Regions from separate parts of the Serratia sp. AR11 genome, predicted to be linked through region 1. Evidence: predicted binding sites of a transcription regulator. Region 1 holds the regulator's gene; each other region holds the start of a gene.

Region 1 (7,165 bases):
GTACTTCTCTGCCGTTTCTTTGATCAGCTGCTGCAATTCGCCGCGCTGATACATTTCCATGATGATATCACAGCCGCCTACCAGCTCACCGTCTACCCACAGCTGCGGGAAGGTCGGCCAGTTGGCGTATTTCGGCAACTCGGAACGGATGTCCGGGTTCTGCAGAATATCAACGTAAGCAAAGCGTTCGCCACAGGCAGACAGTGCCTGCACGGCTTGCGCCGAGAAACCGCAGTTTGGCAATTTCGGTGAACCTTTCATGTACAGCAGAATTGGGTTCTCAGTGATCTGGTGCTGAATTTTTTCAATCGTCGTCGTCATTATATTGCTTCCTCAAGCCAAATCTCATGGCTACAACATGCATCACACTGGCTATTGTAGCGGCTGGAACAGTTGCAAGAAAACGCCATCTTTTGCAAGGGCATTCCCCCGTTGTCAGTCGCGTCTCACCGGCAGGGCCTTTCCGGTCAAAACATATGCTCAGAATAACATTTTTAATCCGGCCATTTCACTAATATATTTCCTGTCAAAAAGTGCACATTAATAAATTCCCTGGCGGTCATTGTTGGTTTTTTATACATCAACAGTTTGATTTTTCGGCAAAAAAAATGCTATTAACGTTTTCTCACAATATGGATTATCATTTATGAGTTCTTCGCTGTTTTATATGGCGAAATTCGGGAATACTGTCACTCATTCGATATCTGTTCCGGGGCCAAGGTTGGTAACGTCGACATGCGTTTAATTCTTACGCTTTTTGTGCTGTTGTTTACACAGCTATTCTTTAATCTGGCGCATGCAGCGCCACAGGCACGTGTTGCCGCTGAGCAGCGCAAGAGCCACGTAAACGAAGCCCGGCCGGATGACCGCAAGAAAAAGAAAGCGGTTAAGGCCAGCAGCAAAAAAGTAAAAGTCACTACTCCGCAGAAAACCGCCAAGGTCTCCAAAGCCAAAACAGAAAAAACCGCTAAAAAGATCGTTAGCGCAAAATCGAAAAACAAAACTCATAAAATAGCCAAAATTAAAGTGACCCCGCCGAAGAAGGGCTATAAAAAAGGCTATGGGCGCCATCGTGAAACCGGTATGGCAACCGCCAAATTGGTGGCTGACGAAAAACCATTGAAGCTCAGCCCTGCGCACAAAAAACGCTACCAGCATGCCAAGCAAACCGCGATGGCCAAGCTGATGGATCAAATGGGTAAACCTTATCGCTGGGGTGGCTCCTCGCCAAGAACCGGCTTTGACTGTAGCGGTCTGATTTATTACGCCTATAAAGACATCGTTAAAATTAAAATGCCGCGTACCGCCAACGAGATGTATCACCTGCGTGACGCAGCGCCGATCAAGAAGAGTGAGCTGGAAAGCGGCGATCTGGTGTTCTTCCGCATTAACAACCGCGGCGTGGCCGACCATGTTGGGGTTTATTTGGGTAACGGCAAATTCATTCAGTCCCCGCGTACCGGTGAAGAAATCCGCATCAGCCAGCTCGATAACGACTACTGGCAAAACCACTACATCGGCGCACGCCGGGTAGTCACGCCAAAAACCATTCGATAAGCACCCTTGCGGCTGGCGCTGTCAGCCGCTCTCCCCTGATCATTTCCCCAAACCTCGTAGTCATAGCCAATCCCTTGCCCGTTCCCCCTGTAATTCATCGCGAAAATTGCTAAGCTAAATACCCACAATAAAAACAGGCCAATCTCATGCCCGTTGTTACGACGGTGGACTGGCACTGTACAAGGAGAAAGCAATGTCGTTCGAACTTCCTGCATTACCTTATGAAAAAAACGCCCTCGAACCGCACATTTCCGCAGAAACTCTGGAATACCATTATGGCAAGCATCACAACGCCTACGTGGTGAACCTGAACAATCTGCTGAAAGGCAGCAAGTTTGAAGGGTTGTCCCTCGAAGAGATCGTTAAGGCCTCTGACGGCGGCATCTTCAACAATGCGGCCCAGGTATGGAACCACACTTTCTATTGGCACTGTCTGTCGCCACAGGGCGGCGGTGAGCCTGAAGGTAAACTGGCCGTGGCGATTAATCAGGCATTTGGTTCTTTCGCCGAATTTAAACAGCAATTCAGCGACGCCGCAGTGAAAAACTTTGGCGCAGGCTGGACCTGGTTGGTGAAAAAACCGGAGGGTTCGCTGGCGATTGTTAACACCTCGAACGCAGCGACACCGCTAACCGGTGATGATAAACCGCTGCTGACCGTCGACGTTTGGGAACACGCCTATTACATCGATTACCGCAACGCACGACCTGCCTACCTGGAAAACTTCTGGGCACTGGTTAACTGGGCATTTGTGGAAAAGAACCTGGCGTAACGCGGGGAAAAACAATCAGGCGCAGCGGGCTGCGCCTGTTTTACTTGAGGGGATCAGTTCAAAGCAGCGGTGAAGCTGAAAGCAATAATCACGGCCAGTGCACAAACGGTGGTGAACAGTGACATTTTCAGATCGGTATCCATTACAACTCCTTTTCAGATTGGGTTTCCCAAGGGTAAAAGGCACACAATTAATGCGTCAAACCATTTTCACACAGTTGAACAATAAAATCTTGTTATCATTTCCCGGTTTATTATACCGATTACCTCTTCCACTTTGGCTCAATATGGGACAAAATTCGCAGTTCACAACTGTGTACCGGCAAAATGCCCCTCCTGATCAAGCGCTGACGACTTCAACACACTAAAAACTCAGTTTTCGCTTCTTTGGAGAAGGATCTACGCAGGCAAACGATTAACATCACACTTACATACTGCAACATGTGAGTTCAGGAGTCATTCTTTACATGGCAACGATTAAAGATGTGGCCAAACGCGCTGGCGTTTCCACCACCACCGTTTCGCACGTCATCAATAAGACTCGTTTCGTCGCCGAAGAGACAAAAGCGGCCGTTGGCGCTGCGATTAAAGAGCTGCATTACTCACCCAGCGCCGTAGCGCGCAGCCTGAAGGTCAATCACACCAAATCGATTGGCCTGCTGGCCACCTCCAGCGAAGCCCCCTACTTTGCCGAAGTGATCGAGGCGGTAGAAAACAGCTGCTACAGCAAAGGCTATACGCTGATTTTATGTAACTCGCACAACAATCTGGACAAACAGCGGGCCTATCTGGCGATGCTGGCGCAAAAGCGTGTCGATGGCCTGCTGGTGATGTGTTCGGAATATCCAGACCAATTGCTCGGCATGCTGGAAGACTACCGCAACATCCCAATGGTCGTGATGGACTGGGGCGCGGCCCGCGGTGATTTTACCGATAGCATCATTGATAACGCCTTCGCAGGCGGCTATCTGGCCGGGCGGTATCTGATTGAACGCGGTCACCGCGATATCGGAGCCATTCCAGGCCAACTGTCGCGCAATACCGGTGGCGGCCGCCATCAGGGCTTTTTAAAAGCCATGGAAGAAGCCAATATTGAAGTACGTGACGAGTGGATTGTTCAGGGTGACTTTGAGCCGGAATCCGGCTACAAGGCCATGCACCAGATCCTGTCGCAAAAACATCGCCCGACCGCGGTATTCTGCGGCGGCGACATCATGGCGATGGGCGCGATCTGCGCCGCCGACGAACTTGGGCTGCGGGTGCCACAAGACATTTCGGTGATTGGCTACGATAACGTGCGTAACGCCCGCTATTTCACCCCGGCACTGACCACCATTCATCAACCCAAAGAGCGTTTGGGTGAAATGGCGTTCACCATGTTGCTGGACCGTATTATCAGCAAGCGTGAAGAGTCGCAGGTGATTGAAGTGCATCCGAAACTGATTGAGCGTCGTTCGGTCGCTGACGGCCCATTCATCGATTACCGCCGCTAATTGCTAATGCCGGAGGCCGCTGTGGTTTCCGGCACCACTTCGCTTAGCCATTCCTGATTCAGCGTTTCACTGTCCCCCAGGTAATCCAACAGCCAGGCCATCGCCGGTGATGGCGTATTCTGCTGCCAGGTCAGACAACAGGGGCTGGCCGGAAACGGCTGCTGCAGCTGCAACGCTACCAGTTCCCCACGCTGCACCAATGGCAAGGCCTGATGCGCCGGCATCATGCCAACGCACAGGCCGGCACACAGACAATCCAGCGCCGAGGCCCAGTCCGGCACCACCAGCCGCCGTTGGTTGTCCAGTGTCCAGGTGACCCGCTTGGGCAGGTTGCGCGAGGTATCTTCCAGACACAGCGACGGGAAAGGCCGCAGTTGCTCATCTTTCAACAGGCCATCCATCATCGCCAGCGGATGCTGCGGACTAACCACGCACAGCCAGCGCATGTCGCCCATATCGCGAAAGGCAAACCCGCCGCCGACCGGCACCGCACGCGTCGCCCCAATCGCCATATCAGCACGCCCGTCCACCAGCGCATCCCAGACGCCGTTAAACACCTCAGGTTGAACCATCAGTTCTACGTCGGGGAAATGGCGATAGAAGTCCAGTACCAGTTGGCGGCAGCGCTGGGGTTTAACAATGATGTCTACCGCAATTTTCAGTTGGCCACGCCAACCGTTAGCCACCTGCTGACACTGGCGGCGGGTGTCGAGCATTTTTTTGATGACACTGCGTGCCTCCTGCACAAACACCACGCCGGCCGGGGTCAGTTCCACGTCACGATGACGCCGTTCAAACAGCGGAACCGCCAGCCATTGTTCCAATTGCCGCACGGTATAACTGACCGCCGAGGGCACTCGGTGCAGCTCATGCGCCGCTGCGCTGAAGCTGCCGGTGCGGGCGACCGCATCTACCACATCGAGAGAATATTCAGACCACATAACCTTGCCTTCAATTTTTTTAACAGCACCTCGCAAATATTACCGTTTCACAAGCAGAGATCCAGCCGGATACACTTGCCGGCGCTAAAAACCTGCGACAATAAAATATTAATGAGAAATACCATGCGAAATTCCTTTGGTTTTATGTTCTATCTTGCCGGCCTGAGTATGCTGGGTTACCTGGCCACCGACATGTACCTGCCCGCCTTTGGCATAATGCAGCAAGACCTGCAAATTTCCGCCGGGGCGATCAGCGCCAGCCTGAGTATCTTCCTGGCCGGCTTCGCCTTTGCTCAATTGCTCTGGGGGCCACTTTCCGACCGCCTCGGCCGTAAACCGGTGTTGCTGATTGGCCTGGCGCTGTTTGCCCTGGGTTGCCTTGGCATGCTGTGGGTACAAAATGCCGTTCAACTGTGGTCACTGCGTTTCATCCAGGCCATTGGCGTCTGTTCCGCCGCCGTTACCTGGCAGGCACTGGTGATTGACCGCTACCGTGAAGGCAAGGCCAACCGGGTCTTCGCTACCATTATGCCGTTGGTGGCACTTTCACCAGCGCTGGCGCCGTTGGTCGGTGCCTGGCTGTTGAACCACATGGGCTGGCGTGCCATTTTTGCCGTGCTGCTGGGCATTACCGTCATTCTCCTGCTGCCGACTCTGCTGTTGAAAGAAAACGCTAAACCCTTGCCTTCCGCAGAAAAGAAAAACAGCCTGACCTTCTGGCAACTGCTTAAATCCCCGGTGTTCAGCGGCAGCGTTACCATCTTTGCCGCCTGCTCAGCCGGCTTCTTCGCCTGGCTGACCGGTTCACCCTTTATTCTTGGCGATATGGGGTACAGCCCAAATGATATCGGCCTGAGCTATGTGCCGCAGACCCTGGCCTTCCTGTTAGGGGGTTATGGCTGCCGCACCGCGTTAAATCGCATTAATGGCAACACCTTACTGCCGTGGCTGCTGGTAGCTTATGGCATCAGCATGGTGGCGTTATATCTGGTTGCCACGCTGACCGAACCAACGCTCACCACGCTGCTGATCCCGTTCTGCGTGATGGCGCTGGTCAACGGTGCCAGCTACCCAATCGTAGTGGCGAATGCGTTAACCCCGTTCCCGGAAGGCACAGGCAAAGCCGCAGCGCTGCAAAACACCCTGCAGTTGGGGCTGTGTTTTGTCGCCAGCATGCTGGTATCGGCCTTTATCGAACAGCCGCTGTTGGCAACGGTGACGGTGATGGTTTCTACGGTAGTATTAGCCGCATTGGGCTATATGCTGCAACGGGGAAAAGTGATGGATGAACAGCAGGCGACGCGACAGGAACATGCTAACTCTGCGTCATAATTGTATGTATTAATAATCACTTAAAGAATATTTTTGCCGAGTGCGATTTACAGTTGAGTAAGCGCCTCGGCAAGCCTATACTCAAAACGACCTTTTAAAATAACACTTTTATAATTTCTTTATCACAAATTGCTGTTGTGTACGCGTATGGCGTCACACTTTTTTAAGGATTGTCTTTCCAGCGTTTCTTGCGCAGGAACCTTCTTAAAATTTTCCTCTGTTCATAGTCGGATATCAGACGCCACGGGACTTTTTACCGTAGGTAAACGTATGCACCCGCAGAATTTGTCTAAGCTATTTTTTGGCGGGTCATAAGTCAGAAGAAGGTGATGGAGAAGCTATGAGTTCATCGTGTATAGAAGATGTGAGCATCCAGGACAACCCATGGTACCGTATCGCTCATGAAATGCTCAGCATGGCCGGTATTGAAATAAACGGCTCGCGCCCATTCGATATTCAGGTTAAAAACCCCAATTTTTTTAAACGCGTGCTGCAAGAAGGCTCTCTGGGCCTGGGTGAAAGTTATATGGACGGCTGGTGGGAATGTGAACGGCTGGATATATTCTTTCAACACGTGGTCCGTGCCGGTCTGGAAAAGAAACTCCCCCACCATCTTAAAGATACTTTGCGTATTGCCGCCGCGCGACTCACCAATTTGCAATCGAAGAAACGCGCCTGGATAGTCGGGAAAGAACATTACGATCTGGGGAACGATCTGTTTACGCAGATGCTCGATCCGCATATGCAATATTCCTGCGCCTACTGGAAAGAAGCCACTACGCTGGAAGAAGCGCAAGAAGCCAAGCTGCGGATGATTTGCGAAAAGCTGCAGTTGCAGCCGGGTATGAACCTGCTGGATATTGGCTGCGGCTGGGGCGGACTTTCCGCCTATGCGGCGAAAAATTATGGTGTTTCGGTGGTGGGCGTGACCATTTCCGCCGAACAGCAAAAACTGGCGCAGGAGCACTGTGCCGGGCTGGATGTCGAAATCCGCTTGCAAGACTACCGCGATTTACACCTGCAGTTTGACCGTATTGTTTCAGTCGGCATGTTCGAGCACGTCGGTCCGAA
Region 2 (7,165 bases), 1.3 Mb from region 1:
TAAGATAAAGTCGTGTAATCGTTTCCACTAATGTGATCGCACTCACTTACCTCTGACGGATTGCCTCCTATCATAACGGCAACTTAAGAACGTTATCGATTGGAGGCAGTATGAGTACTACCGTCAAAGTGTCGGCGGCTGAGAAAAGCCAAAGCAATGCAGGCATGACTTTCTTCGTCTGTTTTTTGGCCGCACTGGCCGGGCTGCTGTTTGGTCTGGATATCGGCGTTATTGCGGGGGCTCTGCCGTTTATCACCGATTCGTTTCATATGACCAGTTCCCAGCAGGAGTGGGTGGTCAGCTCTATGATGTTTGGCGCTGCGGTCGGGGCCGTGGGCAGTGGTTGGATGAACTTCCGCATCGGGCGTAAATACAGCCTGATGATTGGCGCCGTGCTGTTCGTGCTGGGATCCTTATGCTCAGCGGCTGCGCCTAACGTTGAAGTCTTGTTGGTGTCACGCATTCTGCTCGGACTGGCGGTGGGTGTCGCATCCTATACGGCGCCCATTTACCTGTCTGAAATCGCGCCGGAAAAAATTCGCGGCAGCATGATTTCTATGTATCAGCTGATGATTACCATCGGCATCCTGGCGGCTTATCTGTCGGATACCGCGTTCAGTTACACCGGTGCCTGGCGCTGGATGCTGGGGGTGATCACCATTCCTGCCGTGCTGCTGCTGGTTGGGGTGTTCTTCCTGCCGGATAGCCCACGCTGGCTGGCTTCGCGTAACCGCCATGAGCAGGCGCGTCAGGTATTGGAGAAACTGCGTGACAGCAGCGCCCAGGCGCAGCATGAACTGAATGAAATTCGTGAGAGCCTCAAGCTGAAACAGAGCGGCTGGTCGCTGTTTAAAGACAATAAAAACTTCCGTCGTGCCGTTTTTCTCGGCGTGCTGCTGCAGGTGATGCAACAGTTCACCGGTATGAACGTCATCATGTATTACGCGCCGAAGATTTTTGGTCTGGCGGGTTTTGCCAGTACCGCACAGCAGATGTGGGGTACGGTGATCGTTGGCCTGGTGAACGTGCTGGCCACCTTTATCGCCATTGGGCTGGTTGACCGCTGGGGCCGTAAACCGACGCTGACGCTGGGCTTTATCGTCATGGCGGTGGGCATGGGTGCCCTGGGGACGATGATGCATGTGGGGATGAGTTCGCCTGCCGAGCAATACTTCGCTGTTATCATGTTGCTGATGTTTATTGTCGGTTTTGCCATGAGCGCCGGCCCACTGATTTGGGTGCTGTGTTCTGAGATCCAACCGCTGAAAGGCCGTGACTTTGGTATCACCTGTTCCACTGCCACCAACTGGATCGCCAACATGATCGTCGGGGCGACCTTCCTGACCATGCTCAATTCGCTGGGCAGCGCCTACACCTTCTGGGTCTACGCGGCGCTCAACCTGGTGTTTATCTTCATCACGCTGGCGTTGATCCCGGAAACCAAAAATATCTCTCTGGAACATATCGAACGCAATCTGATGGCCGGTAAACCGTTACGTAACATTGGTTCACGCTGAGCGGTAAGCCAGACACGCGAGGCCCGCTGATATGGCGGGCTTTCGCTCCTGACACTGATTAAGGGGAAATTATGTCTATTCTGGTGACCGGCGGCGCCGGCTACATTGGTTCACATACGGTGCTGGCTTTGCTGGAACGTGGTGAAGATGTGGTGGTGTTGGATAATTTGATCAACGCGTCCGAAGAGTCTTTGCGCCGCGTGGAGCAACTGACGGGCAGGGCCGCGACGTTTTATCGGGGAGATGTACAGGATGCCCGCTGCCTGAAGCGTATCTTTGAGGAAAACAACGTTGCCTCGGTGATCCACTTTGCCGGCCTGAAGGCGGTGGGGGAGTCCACCCAAAAACCGCTGGAGTACTATCAGAATAACGTGGCCGGTACCTTGGTGTTGCTGGAGGCGATGCGCGAGGCGGGAGTCCATCAGTTTATCTTCAGCTCTTCCGCCACGGTGTATGGCGAACATGCGCCGGTACCTTACCGGGAAGATATGCCGATTGGCGGCACTACCAGCCCTTACGGCACCTCCAAATGGATGGTGGAGCAGGTCCTGCAGGACTTTGCCAGGGCTGAACCGGCATTTTCGATTATCGCGCTGCGCTACTTCAACCCGGTAGGCGCACATGAGTCGGGCCTGATTGGCGAAGACCCGAGTGGCATCCCCAATAATCTGCTGCCTTATATCGCGCAGGTGGCCATCGGTCAGCGGGAAACTCTGAGCGTGTTTGGCGGCGACTATCCAACCAAAGACGGCACGGGCGTGCGCGACTACATTCACGTGATGGATGTGGCGCAGGGCCATCTGGCGGCGATGGATCATTTAGCGCAGATTGCCGGGTTTAAAGCCTATAACCTGGGTTCCGGGGTCGGTTACTCGGTGCTGGAAATGGTGCGGGCGTTTGAAAAAGCCTCGGGCGTGACCATTCCTTATCAGATTTTACCGCGCCGTGCGGGTGACCTGCCTGCCTTCTGGGCCGATGCCGGGTTGGCAAAACAGGAACTGGGCTGGCAAGTGCAGCGCGGGCTTGACGTGATGATGCGTGATACCTGGAACTGGCAAAGCAAAAATCCGCAGGGCTATCGCCGTTAACAAACCTGCATAAAGGCTAAACCGGTAGGGGGCGAACATGTTCGCCCCGACTTAACCCGTTGATTATATGATAGGGCGCGGCATGCAGCGCCCTACCATGAAACAACTTTTGGCACTGAGAAACGTTTAAGCCAGCTTTTGCTGCGCCCAGGCCAGACCGCTTTGGTATTCGCTCGGCAGCAGCGGTGCCAGTGCCTGCAAGGTTTGCAGCAGCGCAGCGGCGTCAGGATCGTTCAGGTTCAGGTGCCCGACCTTGCGACCTTCACGCACCTCTTTCTCATACCAGTGCAGATGCACCAGCGGCAGCGCCAGCCATTGCGGATTCACTGCGGTGCCAATCAGGTTGACCATCACCGACGGCGTGCTTACTACCGGTTTTGGCAGCGGCAGGGCGAGAATAGCGCGCAGATGCAGTTCGAACTGGCTGATAGACGCGCCGTTCTGCGTCCAGTGGCCACTGTTGTGTACCCGGGGGGCCAGCTCGTTAATCAACAGGCGATCGCCAACGATAAAGCACTCCATCGCCATTACGCCGACGTAGTTCAGCTCATCAAGGATGGCCGTCAGCATTTGCTCCGCCTGCCGTTGCAGGCCAGGGTTGGGCTGCGGCAGCGCCACGCTGGTGCGCAGAATGCCTTCTTCATGCAGGTTATGGGTCAGCGGATAGAACACCGACTGGCCGTCATGCCCGCGTGCGCCAACCAGTGACACCTCACCGGAGAAGTTAATCCCTTGCTCGACGATACATTCGCCATAGGCATCGGCCGGCAATTCGGCTTCTTGCCCTGGGCGTAAACGCCATTGACCGCGGCCGTCGTAACCGCCAACGCGACGTTTGACGATCGCCAGTTCACCCAGAGTAGCGAACACCTGTGGCCATTCGGCGGCGTCAGCCAGCAGTTGCCACGGCGCGGTGGCCAGACCAAGTTGGTCGAGCAACTGCTTTTGCGTCAGGCGATCTGCCAGACGCGGGAAAATATCACGGTTGACGAAGCTGTTGTGGGTTGCCAGTTCGCGCGTCAGCGCGGTTTCCGGCCAGCGTTCGATTTCGGCGGTGATCACGCTGTTCTGGTAGGGCACGGCTTCCGGTTCGGCGTCGAGGCCTACCGGGTACACGGCGATGCCCAGCGGTTCACCGGCCTGGCGTAGCATGCGCCCTAACTGGCCGTTGCCCAGTACGCAAACCGGCTTCATGCTTCCTCCCGCGGATCCGGGTGGTTCAGAACCTCGTCAGTTTGTGCCTGACGCCATTCGGCGAGGCGTTGTGCCAGCGCGGCGTCGTGCAGCGCCAGAATTTGTGCTGCCAGCAGGGCAGCATTGGCGGCACCGGCTTTGCCGATGGCCAGCGTACCCACTGGAATACCGCGCGGCATTTGCACGATTGAATACAGGCTGTCTACACCGCTCAGTGCGGCGCTTTGCACCGGAACACCCAGCACCGGAACCAGCGTTTTCGCCGCCAGCATGCCCGGCAGATGCGCAGCACCGCCTGCACCGGCAATGATCACGTCAAAGCCATTATCAGTTGCCTGCTCGGCAAAGCTGAACAGCTTGTCTGGCGTGCGATGAGCGGAAACGACTTCGACATGGAACGGGACATCGAGCGAGGTCAGGACTTCGGCGGCAAACTGCATGGTGGCCCAGTCACTTTTCGATCCCATTACAATTGCGATTTTAACCCCAGCGTGGGTGGCTGAAGCGGCGTTGGCTCCCATGGGTGTAAGGCTCCTGTATTGTACAAACGACGGCCGGTTGCCTGCGGCGGGAGGCCGAATGAGGGCACAGAGCATACCATGAGCGCACGGCGAGGAAAACGGTTGCGTCGCCGGTTTTCATTGCCAAAAGCGTGAATTTTTTTACCTGTGCGACAAGTCAGGAACTTAGAACGGGAATTGGATCAGCTCGACGGCGTCGGCACTGACTTTGATCATGGAGCCTTCAACGTGCCAGGCTCCCAGCACCACGCGGTGGGCCTTGCCGTTGCTCAATGCCAATTCATGCACCGCCGGACGGTGAGTGTGGCCGTGGATCATCCAGTGAACCTTGTGGCGCAGCATCGCCTGCTCAACCGCCTGTGGATTGACGTCCATAATAGAGTCCGACTTGTACTGGTTACTCTGCTGGCTGCGGGCACGCATTTTGGCCGCGATCTTAAGACGCCAGCGCAGCGGCATGGCCAGAAACAGTTTTTGGATCAGCGGATTGTGTACCTTGCGGCGAAACTGTTGGTAGGCCTGATCGTCGGTACACAGCGTGTCGCCATGCAGGATAAGGATTTTTCGGCCATACAACTCCAGCACTTTCTCTTCCGGCAGCAGTTGCATACCGCTGGCACGGGCAAAGCGTTTGCCGACCAGAAAATCACGGTTGCCGTGGATAAAGTAGCAGGGTACCCCAGCCTGTTGCAGCGCCTTCAGCGCCGTGGCGATTTCGCCGTGCAATGGCTCGGGATCGTCATCGCCGATCCAGGCTTCAAACAGGTCGCCAAGAATGTACAGGGCGTCGGCGTGAATGGCATCTTGCCGCAAAAAACGCAGAAAACCGGCAGTGATTGCCGGTTCCTGTGCGCTTAAATGCAGATCTGCGATGAACAGCGTGTTCATGCAGCCGCGATTACTCGCTGACGGTAACGCTAGTGACGATGACGTCTTCTACCGGTACGTCCTGGTGCATGCCGCTACGGCCGGTTTTCACCGCTTTGATCTTGTTAACCACGTCCATGCCTTCAACCACTTCAGCAAATACGCAGTAGCCCCAGCCCTGCGCGTTTTCGCCGCGGAAGTTCAGGAAGTCGTTGTCTGCCACGTTGATGAAGAACTGTGCGGTCGCAGAGTGTGGATCGTTGGTGCGAGCCATTGCCAGGGTACCGATGGTGTTTTTCAGACCGTTGTTGGCTTCGTTCTTGATAGTCGCTTTGGTGTCTTTCTGGGTCATGCCTGGCTCAAAACCGCCGCCCTGAACCATAAAGCCATTGATAACACGGTGGAAAATGGTGTTATTGTAGAAACCTTCACGGCAGTAGTTCAGGAAGTTTTCAACGGTAACCGGCGCTTTGTCAGCAAAGGTGTTGATAACGATATCGCCGTGATTAGTGTGGAAAGTAACCATAGTTTTAGTCCTAACAAGATGAATTGAGATGTCACAAGGATCGAGTGAACAATCAGACCGCCGTTATAACATATCTCCTTTAATCAGTCAGCAGCGGGTAAACCGCACGCTGGCTGTGGTAAAACGATAATTGTTATATTATAACATTGATGGCGATCGCTGATTTCTCACCGTTTTCCACCTCTCAGCTTAGCAAAGCGCGGCCTTAACCTTGCATTAGATCAGGCTTCGGGTTTCAATACGCTGCTGGGTGAATCGCCTAATTACTATTTTTGTTATCACGCACACCACGGAATGTCCCGATGCTAAAGATTTTTAATACCCTGAGTCGTCAAAAAGAGGAATTTAAGCCCATTCATGCCGGTAAAGTTGGCATGTACGTGTGCGGGGTAACCATCTATGACCTGTGTCATATCGGCCACGGGCGTACCTTTGTTGCTTTCGACGTCGTCGCGCGTTATTTGCGTTACCTCGGCTATTCGCTGAACTACGTGCGTAACGTTACCGACGTTGACGATAAAATTATCCGCCGTGCGACAGAGAATGGCGAAAGCTGCGATCAACTGACCACGCGCATGCTGGCAGAGATGCACGCCGACTTCGATTCTCTGCTGATTGAACGTCCGGACATCGAACCGCGCGCCACTCAGCATATCGCCGAGATCGTTGAGATCACCCAGCGCCTGATCGATCGCGATCACGCCTACGTGGCCAGCAACGGCGACGTGATGTTCTCTATCGACAGCGATCCGCAATACGGCTTGTTGTCACGCCAGGATCTGGATCAGCTGCAGGCCGGTGCGCGGGTAGAAATCGATGATGTAAAACGCAACCCGATGGATTTCGTGCTGTGGAAGATGTCCAAGCCGGGCGAACCTAGTTGGGAATCGCCATGGGGCGCAGGCCGTCCGGGCTGGCACATTGAATGTTCTGCGATGAACTGCAAGCAGTTGGGCACCCATTTTGACATCCACGGCGGCGGTTCCGATCTGATGTTCCCGCATCACGAGAACGAAATTGCCCAGTCTAGCTGTGCGCACGACGGCCCGTACGTCAATTACTGGATGCACTCCGGTATGGTGATGATCGACAAAGAAAAAATGTCGAAATCGCTGGATAACTTCTTTACCATCCGCGACGTGCTGGGTTACTACGACGCAGAAACCGTGCGTTACTTCCTGATGTCTGGCCACTATCGCAGCCAACTGAACTACAGCGAAGAAAACCTGAAACAGGCGCGTACCGCACTGGAGCGTTTGTACACCGCACTGCGCGGTACCGACGTTAACGCTCAACCGGCCGGTGGCGAAGTGTTTGAGGCTCGCTTCCGCGAAGCCATGGATGACGACTTCAATACCCCGGAAGCTTATTCGGCGCTGTTTGACCTGGCACGCGAGGTTAACCGCCTGAAAGCAGAAGATCTGACTGCAGCCAACGGCCTGGCGGCGGAAC
Region 3 (7,165 bases), 2.5 Mb from region 1:
CGGCTCATGACGCGCAACGACTTACTGTAAAGCCAGGTGATCGCCACACCGGCCAGCAGGCCGCCGATCGCCACCTTGAGAAACTCCAGCGTCGCCCCGCCCACGGTAAACACCATGGTGCCCATCGCCACTGCGATGGCGAATTTGAGTGAGACCAGACCGGACGCGTCGTTCATCAGCGCCTCGCCTTCCAGCACCCCCATGATCGATTTGGGAATACGCCCTTTACCCACGATGCCGGACAGCGCCACGGCATCGGTTGGCGACAGTACCGCCGCCAGGGCAAACGCCGCCACCAGCGGGATGCCCGGTACCATGGCGTAAATCAGGTAGCCGACACCGACGACGGTAATCAGCACCAGCACCAGTGCCAGACCAAGGATTTCACGGCCGTGGTGCAAAAATTCGCGGGTTGGCGTTTTCCAGCCATCGGCAAACAGCAACGGCGGAATAAACAGGACCAGGAACAATTCAGGGTCAAAGTCGACGTGCAGCCCAAAATGCGGCCAGGCCAACAAGGCCCCGATACCGATCTGCATTAACGGTAATGGCACCTGGAACGGCAACATGCGCGTCACCACCCCGGACAGGGAGACCACCAAAATTAAAATGAGGATTGTAAAAAAGATTTCCATGCTTTCCTTAGACTCTAGGGTTCAAACCACAACAGCACATAGCCGGAGTATGCCCCGATAGTAGATCACTTTTTTTACAGCGGTTAAAGCTTGTTGTGCCATTCAAAATGCAGTATCGGCAGAAGGAGACTTATCTGAAGCAGAAATGGGGATAAAACATCCCCCGCCGAAGCGACGGGGGAAACACCAGCGCGATCAGATTGCCCAACCGCCGGCATAGAACGCCACCAGCGCCACGGCAATGGCCACGGTACCGATATTCAACCGACGCCATTCGCCGGAGAAGATACGGCCAATCACCAGTGCGCTAAAGCCCAGCATGATGCCGGTGACGATATTACAGGTCAGCACGATAAACACCGCGCACAGCAGGCCGGACATGGCATCGACAAAGTCGTTGAAGTCCAGCTTGGTGACATTGCTCAGCATCAGCAGGCCGACGTACATCAGCGCCGGTGCGGTGGCGTAAATCGGCACCAGATAAGATAACGGCGACAGGAACAGGATCATCAGGAACAGCAGGCCGACCACGGTCGCAGTCAGGCCGGTTTTGCCGCCCGCCGCAGTACCCGCCGCAGATTCGATATACACCGCTGCCGGAGCCGCACCCACCAGGCCGGAGAAAATGCTGCTCAGCGAGTCCGAAGTCAGCGCTTTGCCGCCGTTGATGATCTGCCCGTCTTTATCCAACAGGTTAGCCTGACCGGCTACCGCACGGATGGTGCCGGTAGCGTCAAACACCGCCGTCATCACCAACGCCAATACGCTCGGCAACACTACCGGCTGCAAGGCGCCCATGATATCCAGACTGAAAATCAGCGAATGGCCGTTAGCGTCCGCCAGGCTTGGCATGGCGAACAGCCCCTGATACTTCACTGCCGGGTCAAACACCAGCCCAATCACCGAAATGGCGATAATCACCAGCAGGATGCCGCCAGGAACGCGCAGTTTTTCCAAACCGAAAATCACCGCCAGCCCAAGCAGTGTCATCACTACCGGGAATGAGGTGAAGGCACCCAATGCCACCGGCAGGCCGTCCAGCGGGTTCTTCACCACCAGGCCCACGCCGTTAGCGGCGATCAGCAACAGGAACAGACCAATGCCGATACCGGTGCCGTGTGCCACGCCCATTGGCAGATTGCGCAGGATCCAGGCGCGGATACCGGTGACCGAGATAATGGTAAAGAGCACGCCCATCAGGAATACCGCACCCAGCGCCACCGGAATGCTGATGTGCTGACCCAGCACCAGGCTGAAGGCGGTAAAGGCGGTCAGTGAGATCGCACAGCCGATAGCCATCGGCAAATTAGCCCACAGCCCCATCAGCAACGAACCCAGACCGGCAACCAGACAGGTGGCGACAAACACCGCCGTTGGTGGGAACCCCGCCTTGCCCAGCATGCTCGGCACCACAATCACCGAGTAAACCATCGCCAGGAAGGTGGTTAACCCTGCCACCACTTCCTGCCGCACGCTGCTGCCACGCGCAGAAATTTTAAAATAACCATCAAGCCCGCCTTTTGGTTTAACGGCGTTGTTCGCTTGAGAATTCGACATCTTGCTGTCCCCTGTGTTTCATTGCCAGCCCGTTGCAAGGCTTGTTATTCCGCCCACACCTGTTTAGTAGGGTATCGTTTGCTTTTCGATCTTTCACTCACGTCACCCATTGGCGGCGCTTATTAAGGCAAACGATTAACTCTCATGGCGTGAGGCGGGTGATTTATGGTGGTTTATTCAAGGCAAACGATTATCCAGCCTTCTGTGCCCTCTGATCAACCAAAGATCGCGGCAATTTATGCAGAAAAGTAATGAGGCCCATCATTATCGAAAATATGAAATTTGTCACATAGGGAAATCTGATGGGAAAGCCCCCCGTTCGGAGGGCAAAAAGGGTCACTGGGCCTGTGCGGCCTTTTCGTCCATGTACATCAGTTCCCAGATATGACCGTCCAAATCCTGGAAGCCGTGACCGTACATAAAGCCGTAATCCTGCGGCTGATTATAGGTATTACCGCCGGCAGCAATCGCCTTGCGCACCAGTGCATCCACTGCCGCCCGATCGGGCTGCGACAGACACAGCAAAACCTCGGTCGATTTTTTGGCATCGACAATCGGATTCGGGGTGAACATTTTGAATTTGTCGTGGGTCAGCAACATCACATAAATACTGTCGCTAACTACCATGCAAGCGGCGGTATCATCGGTAAACCGGGGATTAAAGCTGAAGCCCAGTTCGGTGAAAAATGTCATGGATGCGGGCAGATTGCCCACCGGCAGATTAACAAAGATTTGCGTAGCCATGGGCTACCTCCGATGAAGGGTGACCTCATCGAGAATAGCCCATCGCCTCAGCTCAGCAGGTCATAAGGCCCGCCCTGCTCCAGCGCCCGCTGGTAGGCCGGACGCGTATGAATGCGCTGTAGATAACCGCGCAGCTTGGGGCAACCGTCCAGTGCGCCACGTGCCGCCATCGCCTCCAGCGGGAAGCTCATCTGGATATCCGCCGCGCTGAATTCATTACCGACAAACCAGGTGTTTTTGCTCAGGTGCTGTTCCAGATAATCACAGTGTGGCGCGATCTGTTTGTCCAGATATTCACGCTGCACGCCTTTGCCAATCGCCCCCGCCACCGGCCGCAGCAACCAGGGGATCGGCGGCTGGCCCAACCGGCTAAACACCAGCTTCATCACCAGCAATGGCATTAACGACCCTTCGGCATAATGCAACCAATACCGGTACTGCTGACGGGCATGATAGTCGGTGGGAATAAACTGCCCCTGCGCGTCGTAGGCTTCCTGCAGGTATTCAATAATGGCGCCGGACTCCGCCAACGTCAGATCGCCATCAACAATCACCGGCGACTTGCCCAACGGATGAATTTTCTTTAACTCCGGCGGTGCCAGCATGGTTTGCGGATCGCGCTGATAGCGCTGCACCTGATAGGGCACGTTCAACTCTTCCAAAAACCACAGGATACGCTGCGAACGCGAGTTATTCAGATGGTGAACAATGATCATGAGGGCGCTCCTATCCGTTGCCATACCAATTCGCCAGTCTGCACGCCGTTGCCAAACTGCAGCGGTACCGTACGAAGCTCGAGACGATCGCCGGAGAAACGATAAAAGCGCACCTGGCGGCTACCGATCCAATTGGGGAACGAGCTGCCTTCGACCTGATGCACCACCCGCTGGTCGCTTTCATCCACCTGATAGCGACCAAAATAACAAATCATGTTGATAAAGGCGGCGCGGAGCTCCTGTTCGCTGCCCTGTGCCAGATCGTCGGCGGCAAAGCATGGCCGGGTGGCGCTGTAGAGCTGCGCCGCCATGGTGCCATTGGGCTCGTAGTTAATGCGCCCCAGCACCTGCTCGCCCAGCGGGTGATTGACTCTGCCGTCTTCCCCTTTGAAGACAGAAGACACTAATGACCAACTGCCGATAAACGCGTTGACTGACATGCCGTTTACTCCTCTAAGGTTTCTGCTTACTCAAAGGGTAGTGGCGATTTTTCCAGCACGCCAGCGCAAGCCGCACCGCTCAAAAATAAGTCAATTTATTTGATAAAGATTATCAAAACTCTCCGATTTTCTATTCAGCCGCGCCAGCCTATTATCTACCACATCGAGAGGCAACAACCTCTCACCTAAAAAATACCCTGAGGATTGAATCATGAAAAACATCAAAATTTTTGCTACTGCTCTGCTGCTGACTACCGCCTCTTTCGCCAGCGTTGCCGCCGACCAGCCAACCAGCCAACCTGCTGCCGACGCCCAGAAAATCGGTGTGGTGTCCGTTAGCGGTGCCTCTAACCTGAGCGCGCTGGAAACTGAACTGGCCAACAAAGCCGCAGCATCAGGCGCCAGCTCTTACCGCATCATCTCCGCCGGTGGCCAGAACAAACTGTACGGCACCGCAGAAATCTTCAACTGATCGTCAGACAGTAAACTGACGGAAGAATGAAGCCCCGCAAGGGGCTTTTCACGTTTCTAGCGGGCGTCAAACCGAGCCGCCAGCTTCTGCAGGCGGAATTGTTCGGTGATGTAATCGACGAATACCCGGGTTTTGGTCGGCAGAAATTTGGTGGTGGGGAAATACAGATGCACACTACCGCGATCGACATACCAGCCTGGCAATACTCGCACCAGGCGGCCGCTCTCCAGATAAGGTAACGCGTTCGGCATGCTGATCAGCGCAATGCCTAAACCCATTTCCGCGGCCCGTGCCGCCGCTTCCGGCTCGTTTACCGTCATTTTTATCGTCATGCTCGGCGCTCGCTGCTCGTTATCCGCATTGCGCAGCGGCAGGTTGCGGACTCGCCCGGTTTGCGGTGAGCGAATAAAAATGCCCGCATGACTCACCAACTGTTCCGGCTGCTGGAGCGATGGGTACTGTTGCAAATACTGCGTCGAAGCCACCAGCACGCCGTGTGCCGGCGCCAGTTCACGGGCGATCATCCCCTGCGCCAGCTCGATACCGCCTCCCATTGCCGCATCGAAATGCTCGCCAATCAAATCCACCTGACGGTTATCAAAATGCCAGTCTGGAATAATCGACGGATAACGTGCCAGAAAGTCCGGCAACATCGGCAGCACAAAATGCAGGCCAAAAGCGGTACCCATGCTGACCTTTAAGGTTCCCGCAGCGACCCCTCCACTGCTGCTCAAACTTTTCAATGCACACTGGATCGACAGCAAGCCGCCGCTGACCTCCTGCAAAAAACGTTCGCCCTCTTCGGTCAGCGTCAATTTACGCGTATTGCGCTGGAATAGTCGCACGCCCACCAACGACTCCAGTTTGGTGACGTTCTTTCCCACCGCAGCAGAACTGATCCCCAACTTGCGGCCGGCGGCGGAAAAACTGCCGCTCTCTGCACTGCTGACAAAACATTCCAGATGGCCGAGCATGATTTTTCTCCGACAATTTCAAACCAGTGGTTTAAGCTGATTATAGCTCTTTGTGGCTAGTTACCGATCCGCGTTTCTCCGATACTGAACCGGTAGCTTTATTAACCAAATCACACTCTGGAGAAACATCATGTCCGCAACTCTCTCTCTGCAAGACAAAGTCGCATTCATTCAGGGCGGTTCACGCGGCATCGGTGCCGCCATCGCCAAACGCCTGGCGCGCGAAGGTGCCGCCGTGGCTTTCACTTACGTCTCTTCTGCCGGTAAAGCTGATGCACTGGTCGGTGAAATCACCGCTGCCGGCGGCAAGGCGCTGGCTATCAAGGCCGACAGTGCCGACGCAACAGCGCTGCAGCAGGCGGTACGCCAGGCAGTAAACAGCCTGGGCAATCTGGATATTTTGGTGAACAACGCCGGTGTGCTGGCGATGGGCAGCACCGAAGAACTGCCGCTGGAAGATCTGGACCGCACGCTGGCGGTGAACGTCCGCAGCGTGTTTGTCGCCAGTCAGGAAGCCGCGCGTCATATGAATGATGGCGGTCGCATCATCAATATTGGCAGCACCAACGCCGAACGTATGCCATTTGCCGGCGGCGCGGTATATGCGATGAGTAAATCTGCGCTGGTCGGCCTGACCAAAGGCATGGCACGCGATCTCGGCCCACGCGGCATTACCGTCAACAACGTGCAGCCCGGCCCGGTAGATACCGATATGAACCCGGACAACAGCGATTTCGCCGAGCAGTTGAAAGGGATGATGGCGATCGGTCGTTACGGCAAGGATGAAGAGATCGCCAGCTTCGTCGCCTATCTGGTTGGCCCCGAAGCGGGTTATATCACCGGAGCCAGCCTGAGCATTGACGGCGGCTTCTCGGCCTAATGTTCCCAGAAAAACAAAAAGCCCCTCTCGGGTAATGCCGTTCAGTTAAGTACAGTTCTGAATAAGGATGTACGACGTTGTTTAAGTGGGCGTCCCCCTCTCCCGAGGGAGAGGGCCGGGGTGAGGGGCTTTCGCGTTGGTATGTATCCCCTCACCCTAACCCTCTCCCAAAGGAGAGGGAACAATATCACCTTAACTGACCAGCATTGCCCTCTCGGGGCTTTTTTAGTTTGACTACAATGAGAAGACGCACCATTCGGAGTGTCTTCCATGAATGCCACCTCTTCCCAAAGATTGCTGGTCGCCTGCCTGGCGTGTCTCACAGCCCTGTTGTTCACCGGTTCCGTATATGCGGCCCCAATGAAGGACAAGACGCAGGATCAGGAAGAACCAGAGACACTCCAGGTCAATATGGACGACATCATGCGCCCCTGGCTGGGGGATTTGCCAGGCATGCTCGACCGACGGGTGATTCGGGTATTGACGACTTACAGCAAGACCTTTTTCTTTATCACCAAGGGCACCCAGCGTGGAGCCACCCATGACATATTTATGGAGTTCGAGCGCGACCTTAATCTCAAGTTGATGAAGGATAAAAAGCTCAAACAGCGCCATCTTAAGGTGCGCATCATCTTCGTGCCGGTAGCTCGTGACCAGTTACTCAATGCCCTCAATGAAGGCCGGGGCGACATTGCGGCCTCCAACCTCACCATTACCCCGGCGCGTCAGGAGCAAGTGACGTTCACC

What was found. The regulator PurR, encoded in region 1, represses purine synthesis genes. The targets are predictions, from matches to a motif close to CANGCAAACGTTTGCNTG.
Region 2: the regulator PurR is predicted to act here: its motif matches at 4,412-4,429, upstream of purE (5-(carboxyamino)imidazole ribonucleotide mutase).
Region 3: the regulator PurR is predicted to act here: its motif matches at 2,317-2,334, upstream of ACSOSI_RS23375 (NCS2 family permease).

The regions. Positions count from the first base shown of each region.
Region 1 is NZ_CM150739.1:2,486,940-2,494,104, reverse strand. Features, by position in the region: gene ACSOSI_RS11905 (Grx4 family monothiol glutaredoxin) at 1-321, opposite strand, end outside; gene ACSOSI_RS11900 (C40 family peptidase) at 736-1,557, shown strand; gene sodB (superoxide dismutase [Fe]) at 1,751-2,329, shown strand; gene cydH (cytochrome bd-I oxidase subunit CydH) at 2,383-2,472, opposite strand; gene purR (HTH-type transcriptional repressor PurR) at 2,796-3,821, shown strand; gene punR (DNA-binding transcriptional activator PunR) at 3,818-4,762, opposite strand; gene punC (purine nucleoside transporter PunC) at 4,886-6,094, shown strand; gene cfa (cyclopropane fatty acyl phospholipid synthase) at 6,435-7,165, shown strand, end outside.
Region 2 is NZ_CM150739.1:1,194,919-1,202,083, forward strand. Features, by position in the region: gene ACSOSI_RS05635 (sugar porter family MFS transporter) at 111-1,517, shown strand; gene galE (UDP-glucose 4-epimerase GalE) at 1,589-2,605, shown strand; gene purK (5-(carboxyamino)imidazole ribonucleotide synthase) at 2,732-3,799, opposite strand; gene purE (5-(carboxyamino)imidazole ribonucleotide mutase) at 3,796-4,320, opposite strand; gene ACSOSI_RS05655 (UDP-2,3-diacylglucosamine diphosphatase) at 4,486-5,208, opposite strand; gene ppiB (peptidylprolyl isomerase B) at 5,219-5,713, opposite strand; gene cysS (cysteine--tRNA ligase) at 6,016-7,165, shown strand, end outside.
Region 3 is NZ_CM150739.1:4,949,807-4,956,971, forward strand. Features, by position in the region: gene ACSOSI_RS23370 (Na+/H+ antiporter) at 1-635, opposite strand, end outside; gene ACSOSI_RS23375 (NCS2 family permease) at 831-2,192, opposite strand; gene ACSOSI_RS23380 (VOC family protein) at 2,529-2,936, opposite strand; gene ACSOSI_RS23385 (glutathione S-transferase family protein) at 2,984-3,652, opposite strand; gene ACSOSI_RS23390 (lipocalin-like domain-containing protein) at 3,649-4,092, opposite strand; gene bhsA (multiple stress resistance protein BhsA) at 4,304-4,564, shown strand; gene ACSOSI_RS23400 (LysR family transcriptional regulator) at 4,621-5,538, opposite strand; gene ACSOSI_RS23405 (3-oxoacyl-ACP reductase family protein) at 5,669-6,418, shown strand; gene ACSOSI_RS23410 (MltF family protein) at 6,689-7,165, shown strand, end outside.